DNA from 3 places in the Kocuria sp. GQ42 genome. Region 2 is predicted to be linked to each of the others. Evidence: riboswitches for the same ligand, from Rfam matches in the RefSeq annotation. Region 2 holds a riboswitch; each other region holds the start of a gene.
The links. Region 2 has a riboswitch for S-adenosylmethionine ahead of AC6CH6_RS07550 (MetQ/NlpA family ABC transporter substrate-binding protein). Riboswitches for the same ligand answer to the same signal wherever they lie in the genome.

Region 1: linked by a shared signal. The riboswitch ahead of AC6CH6_RS15370 (cobalamin-independent methionine synthase II family protein) and the one ahead of AC6CH6_RS07550 (MetQ/NlpA family ABC transporter substrate-binding protein) in region 2 are both predicted to bind S-adenosylmethionine.
Region 3: linked by a shared signal. The riboswitch ahead of AC6CH6_RS15235 (ABC transporter ATP-binding protein) and the one ahead of AC6CH6_RS07550 (MetQ/NlpA family ABC transporter substrate-binding protein) in region 2 are both predicted to bind S-adenosylmethionine.

Annotation. Positions count from the first base shown of each region.
Region 1 is NZ_JCAXEN010000007.1:262,736-264,986, reverse strand. It holds gene AC6CH6_RS15375 (cobalamin-independent methionine synthase II family protein) at 1-37, opposite strand, end outside; gene AC6CH6_RS15370 (cobalamin-independent methionine synthase II family protein) at 78-1,280, opposite strand; SAM riboswitch class I at 1,294-1,397, opposite strand; gene AC6CH6_RS15365 (3-hydroxybutyrate dehydrogenase) at 1,591-2,251, shown strand, end outside.
Region 2 is NZ_JCAXEN010000002.1:456,755-459,005, reverse strand. It holds gene AC6CH6_RS07555 (methionine ABC transporter ATP-binding protein) at 1-583, opposite strand, end outside; gene AC6CH6_RS07550 (MetQ/NlpA family ABC transporter substrate-binding protein) at 580-1,473, opposite strand; SAM riboswitch class IV at 1,574-1,690, opposite strand; gene dxr (1-deoxy-D-xylulose-5-phosphate reductoisomerase) at 1,735-2,251, opposite strand, start outside.
Region 3 is NZ_JCAXEN010000007.1:232,774-235,024, reverse strand. It holds gene AC6CH6_RS15240 (aliphatic sulfonate ABC transporter substrate-binding protein) at 1-406, opposite strand, end outside; gene AC6CH6_RS15235 (ABC transporter ATP-binding protein) at 502-1,335, opposite strand; SAM riboswitch class I at 1,341-1,445, opposite strand; gene AC6CH6_RS15230 (maleylpyruvate isomerase N-terminal domain-containing protein) at 1,553-2,230, shown strand.

The DNA.
Region 1 (2,251 bases), on a different contig from region 2:
GGGTGGTCTGCACGTGGTCGGTGTTCTGCATGGTCATGCGTGTCCTCCTGAGGATCTGCGGGAAGGTCGGGGGCCGGTCAGGACCAGAGCCGGCGGGAGGCGAGCTCGGCCCCGCGGGCGAGGGCCTCGAGCTTCGCCGCGGCGATCTGCGGGTGGATCCGCCCGCCCAGGCCGCAGTCGGTCGAGGCGGTGACGTTCTCGCGGCCCACCTGGCGGGCGAAGCGCTCGATCCGGTCGGCCACCAGCTCCGGGTGCTCCACCACGTTCGTGGCGTGGGAGACGATCCCCGGGATGATGACCTTGCCCTCGGGCAGCTCGTGGTCCTGCCAGACCTTCCACTCGTGCTCGTGCCGGGCGTTGGCGGCCTCGAAGCTGTAGCCGCCGGCCCTGATGGAGAGCATGAGCTCCACCAGGTGCTCGAACCCGAGGTCCGTGGTGTGCGGGCCGTGCCAGGAGCCCCAGCACAGGTGGAAGCGGACCTGCTCCTCCGGGATGCCCTCGAGGGCGTAGTTGAGGGCCTCGACCCGCTTGCGGGTGAACGCGAGGTAGTCCTCCACGCCGGGCTCGGGGTTGACCTGGTCCCAGTTCTCCGCGATGGAGGGGTCGTCGATCTGCACGATCAGCCCGGCGTCGGTGATCGCCCGGTACTCCTCGCGCATCACCTCGGCGCAGGCGGTCAGCACCTCGTCCTCGTCCGCGTAGTGGGTGTTCTCCAGCCGGGCGCACGAGCCCGGGGACAGCGCGGCGAGGTAGCCCTCGCTCGCGCCCGTGGCCTGCAGCCCGGCCTTGAGGTTGCGGATGTCCGCCTCCAGCGCCGCGTGGCCCGTGTACTCCAGCTTCCCGGTGATCCTGGGGAACGGCGCCTGCTTGCCCGTGGTGATGCCCGAGGCGGGGTCCGTGTACGCCTCGTGGAACAGCCGGCGGTCCCGGCGGTCCCCGAAGCTCGTCAGGACCACCCTGCCCGGCGAGGAGCGCTGCGGCTCCTGCTCCCACAGGTCCACGTCGCCGGGGGTCAGGCCCGAGATCCGGGCGAAGATGTAGTGCCACCACGCGCCGTAGTCGACCTCCGCGGCCATGACGTGGCCGTACTCGCCGTCGTTGACCACGTCGATCCCGAGCTCGGCCTGCCGGCGGACCACGTCGACCACCGAGTCCTGCAGGAGCCGGTCGTACTCCGCCCCCGGGACGGCGCCCTTCGCCCGGTTGGCCTCGAGCAGTGCCGGGGTGCGCGGGAGGGATCCGGCGTGGGTCGTGCGGATGCGGTCGGCGCTTCGCAGCATGGGTCGTGCGTCCTTTCCATCGGTCCTGGCGGTAGCACCGGAGGCGGGACGGGGATGCCGTCGCCCGGGTTGCTGCGGCGTCGTCGAGCCAGATCTCTCGGCCGCTCTGGATGGTGACCCTGTCATCCAAGCGCACCCGTGCGCGCTGCGCCATTCGGCGCCCGGATGACGGACATGACGCCGTGTGACGCGACCCGGCGCGCACTCCCGGGAGGAGCTGTCCTTCGCGAACATGGCCTGGATCACATACCGTGGCGGTGATCCGTGCCCCCTCACCCCGCGGGCACGACGGACCAGAGGAAGGACCCCCATGTCCCAGACGCCCCAGCAGCAGGACCTCGAGGGCCGCACGGCGCTCGTCACCGGTGGCGCGAGCGGCATCGGCCTGGCCGCCGCGCGGGCCCTCGCCGGCTCCGGCGCGCACGTGGTCGTGGCCGACGTCGACGAGGCCGGGGCGCAGTGCGTCGCGGACGAACTCGGCGGCCGCGCGTGGGCCGTCGACCTGCTCGACACCGCGGCGCTCGCCGAGCTGAGCCTCGAGGTCGACGTGCTGGTCAACAACGCCGGCATCCAGAAGGTCGCCCCCCTCCAGGAGTTCGACCCCGCGGACTTCCACCGGATCCTGGTGCTGATGCTGGAGTCCCCGTTCCTGCTGGTGCGCGCCGCGCTGCCGCACATGTACGAGCGGGGCTGGGGGCGCGTCATCAACGTCTCCTCCGTGCACGGGCTGCGGGCGTCCCCCTACAAGAGCGCCTACGTCTCGGCGAAGCACGGCCTGGAGGGGCTGTCCAAGACCGTCGCGGTGGAGGGCGCGGCGCACGGGGTGACGAGCAACTGCATCAACCCCGGCTACGTGCGCACCCCGCTCGTCGAGAAGCAGATCGCCGACCAGGCGAGGGTGCACGGGATCCCCGAGTCCGAGGTGGTGGAGCGGATCATGCTCGGCGAGACGCCGATCAAGAAGCTCGTGG
Region 2 (2,251 bases):
GGTCGAGGGCGCTCGTCGACTCGTCGGCCAGGAGCAGCTTCGGGCTGGTCGCCAGGGCGCGGGCGATGCCCACGCGCTGCTTCTGCCCGCCGGAGAGCTGCTCCGGGTAGTTGCCGGCGCGGGCGGCGAGGCCCACGAACTCGAGCAGCTCGGCCACCCGCGCCCGGCGCTTCTCCTTCGGCCAGCCGGCCCGCTTGAGCGGGTACTCGACGTTGCCGGCGACGGTGCGGGAGGTGAAGAGGTTGAACTGCTGGAAGATCATCCCGATCTCCTGCCGCACGGGCGCCAGCTCGGTCTCGCGCCGGCCGGCCACCTCGAAGCCCTCCACGGTCAGGGAGCCCGAGGACACGGGCTCGAGCCCGTTGATCAGGCGCACGAGGGTGGACTTGCCCGCCCCGGAGTAGCCGATCACGCCGAAGATCTCGCCGCGGCGGACGTCGAGGGTGACGTCGTCGACCGCGAGCACCTCGCGCGCCGCCCGCCCCGAGCCGGTGCGGAAGGTCTTGGAGACGTTGCGGAAGGAGACGAGCACCTCGTCCGGGCGCCCGGGTGCGGACGGCCCGGCGGGGACCGCCGCGCTCACTGCTCCTGGTCCTTCAGCTCCTGCTGGTAGCGCGCGGTCAGCTCCTGGAGCTCCTCCGGCTCCAGCTGCAGCGGCACGGCGGTGTCCTTGGTCTCCTCCATCTCGGCGTCGATCACGGCCTGCTCGTGGTAGAGGTCCGCGACCTGCCGGAGGGTCTCGTCGTCGGCGAGCTCCTCCGTGGTGGTGAAGAGGTTGACGTAGGCGCGGGAGCCCTCGGACTCGGGGTCGTCCTGGGCGAGCGCGGACTGCGGGTCGATGTCGGCCCGCGAGAGGAAGTCGTTGTTGATGACCGAGCCGGCCACCGAGTCGAGCGAGAGCACCGTCTGCTCCGCGGAGACCGGGGTGACGCGCACCGTGGAGGCCTCGGTGTCGACGTCGAGCTCGGTGGGGATGAGGGTGTCGCCGGTCAGCTCCACGAGACCTGCGGCCTCGAGCACGAGCAGGGCCCGGGAGAGGTTCACGGCGTCGTTGGGCACCGCGATCTCGTCGCCCTCCTGGAACTGCTCCACGGAGTCGTACTGGTTGGAGTACAGGCCCAGCGGGTAGATCGAGGTCGAGCCGATCGGGGTGATGGAGCCCCCGGCCGCGTTGTTGTAGTCGGCGAGGAACGGGACGTGCTGGAACCAGGTCATCTCCACGTCACCGGACTCGGTGGCGGGGTTCGGCTGGTTGTAGTCGGAGAAGTCGACGTACTCGACGGTGATGCCCTGTTCCTCGGCCACCCGCTGGAGGGCGTCGTGGGTCGGGTCGGTGCCCACCACGCCGATGGTGACCTTGTCGTCGGCGAGCACGCCCTCGCCGGAGGACTCCCCGGCGGAGCCGCCGCAGGCGGTGAGGGCGAGGCCGAGGGTCGTGGCCAGGGCGAGGAAGGGGAGGCGCTGCGATCGCATGTGGTGCCTTTCCGTGGGTCCGGGGTGTCGGAGGTCTCCACCGGGGCCAACGGGTCCGGCGGCCACGGTCGAGGGCGCGCCGGAGGGCGCGTGCGCGGTAGGACCGTACTTGCCGCCGGCCGTCGTCGGCCGGTGCCGGATGGTTCACCTGGGGCACCCCACTACGGGAGAGGGTTGCCGCCCAGCAAGCCAGGGCTGCACGCTGGGACTCGTCATCCGCCCGACAGACTAGCACGTGCGGAGGGGCCGGCCCCGGCCCGGTCAGCGCGCGAGGACCTCGCGGGCCCGCCGGCGGGCCCAGCGCTCGGCCGCCAGCACGGCCTCGAGCTCCAGCGGGCCGTCGTCGTCGTGCTCACCCAGGACCGCCTCGACCGTGTCCACGATGGCGGGGAACCGGATCCGGCCGTCGTGGAAGGCGTGCACCGCCTCCTCGTTGGCCGCGTTGAACACGGCGGGGAAGGTCCCGCCCCGCTCGCCCGCCGCCTTGAGGAGCTCGACGGCGGGGAACGCCACCGGGTCGAGGGGTTCGAAGGTCCACTCCGTGGCGCGCGTCCAGTCGCACGGCAGGGCGGCCCCGGGCACCCGGTGCGGCCAGGCCAGGCCGAGGGCGATGGGCAGGCGCATGTCCGGGGGCGAGGCCTGGGCGAGGGTGGAGCCGTCCACGAACTGGACCATGGAGTGCACGACCGACTGGGGGTGGACCACCACGTCGATGCGCTCGAGGGGCACGTCGAAGAGCAGGTGGGCCTCGAGCACCTCGAGGGCCTTGTTCACCATG
Region 3 (2,251 bases), on a different contig from region 2:
CGCTGCCGGCGGTGGTGACCAGGGCGGACCACTCCGGCTGCGAGTAGAGGTCGATCACCTGGATCGGGGTGCCGTTGCTGCGGGCCAGCAGCGCCGCGGAGCCCGCGGTGGAGCCGACGTCCACCGCCTCCGCGCGCAGCGCCTCGTTGGCCTTGTTCGACCCGGCGGACTGCACCCACTCCACCTCGATGCCCTCCTCGGCGAACGCGGTCTCGAGCCAACCCTTCTCCTTGATCACCACGGAGAGCGGGTTGTAGGTGGCCCAGTCCACGCGGACGGTGCCGTCCCCGGCGGCCTCCGTGGGCGGCTCGCCGGAGCCCTCGCCGGCCATGCACCCGGTCAGGCCGAGGGTCAGGACGGCGGCGAGTGCGGGGACGGTGCGGACGGAGCGCTGGGGCAGGGGCATGGCGGAGCCTTTCGTGGTGGACGGACGGTGCCGGGCGGCGCGGGCGGGTGCCGCCGCTGGTCCGGGGAGGGGAGTCGGGGTGGGGGCGAACCGCGTCAGCGGGTCGCGGGGTGGTGGGTGTCGACGCCGAGGTGGCCGAGGAGCTGCATGCGCAGCTCGGCGAGGACCTCGGAGGCCCGGTCCCGGGGGCGCTCGCCGGGCACGGCGAGGATCGTGCTGATCGAGGCGGGGGCGGTGGGCCCGGTCCGGCCCAGGACCACGATCCGGTCCGCGAGCTGCAGCGCCTCGTCGACGTCGTGGGTGACGAGCAGGACGGTGGTGGGCTGGGCCGAGTGGATCGTGAGCAGCAGGTCCTGCATCTTCAGGCGGGTCAGGGCGTCGAGCGCGCCGAAGGGCTCGTCGAGCAGCAGGACCCCGGGATTGCGGGCCAGGGCCCGGGCCAGGGACGCGCGCTGTGCCATGCCGCCGGAGATCGCGCGGGGACGGTGGCCGGCGTGCGCGGTGAGCCCCACCAGGCGCAGCAGGTCGTCGATCACGGCGTCCCCCTCGTCCCGGGGGATTCCGCGGGGCAGGCCCAGACGGACGTTCTCGCGCACCGAGCGCCACGGCAGCAGGCGGGGCTCCTGGAAGGCGACCGCGCAGCGCGGGTCGATGCCGGACACGGGGGTGCCGTCGATGAGCACCCGTCCGGCCGAGGCGGTGTCGAGCCCCGCCGCGGCCCGCAGGAGCGTGGACTTGCCGCACCCCGAGGGCCCCAGGATCGCCAGGACCTCGCCGGGCCGGGCCGTGACGTCGACGTCCTGCAGGACGTGGTGGGTCTCGCGGCCGGACGGGAAGGCCTTGCCGACGTGCTCGAAGGCCACGGAGAAGGCGCGCTTCGCGGTGCCCGGTGCGGTGGCCGGCGCAGAGCCCAGCAGGGAAGTGCTCATGATCAACTCCATCGGTCCTGGCATTAGCACCTCGCACGGAGGATCAGACGGATCCGTGCCGGTTGCTGCGACGTCGACGAGCCAGGTCTCTCAGCCGCTCCGGATGGTTACACCACCAATTGAACGTCCTCGGCGTGTTTCCTGGCAAATCCGTCGCATCCGTGGTGATCGCGACACATCGCTGGCACGGGAGCCCTCCGTGCCCCACCATGGACCCATGACGAGCCGCAGACCCCCGGCCCGGGCGGACTTGGTGCGCGACGCCTGCACGGCGTTCGGCGCGGTCCTCGACGGGCTCGGCGACGGCGACTCCTGGGCCGCCACGGGCTGCCCGGGGTGGTCGGTCCGGGACCTCACCCACCACTGCGCGATGGACGCCCTGCGCGGGCTGGTCGCCCTGCACACGCCCACCACCGCCCGCCCCGACCGGGACGCCGCGACCTACTGGACCGACTGGGGCGGCGATCCCGCAGGGGCCGCCGAGGCCAGGCGCCACACCCGCGTGGCCGCGTCCATGGTCCTCGACTGGGAGCCGTTGCGCGCCCTCCACCGCGAGACCACCCGGGCGCTCGTGCACGCGGCGCAGCACTGCGGCGACGGCGCGGTCCGCACCCAGGGGCACGTGCTGCGCGTCGAGGACCTGCTGAGCACCCTCGCGGTGGAGGCCACGGTGCACCACCTGGACCTGATCCAGCACCTGGACGGCTCCCCGGGTCCCGCCGTGGACGGGCTCGCCGAGGTCCGCCGGGTCCTCACCGACCTGTGGGAGCGGGAACCGCTCGAGCACTGGAGCGACGAGCACTTCGCCCGCGTGGGCACCGGCCGGGCGGAGCTGACCGCCCAGGAGCGTGCGGAGCTGGGCGCGCACGCGGACCTCCTGCCGCTCTTCTCCTGACCCTCCTTTCCCCCCCGCGAG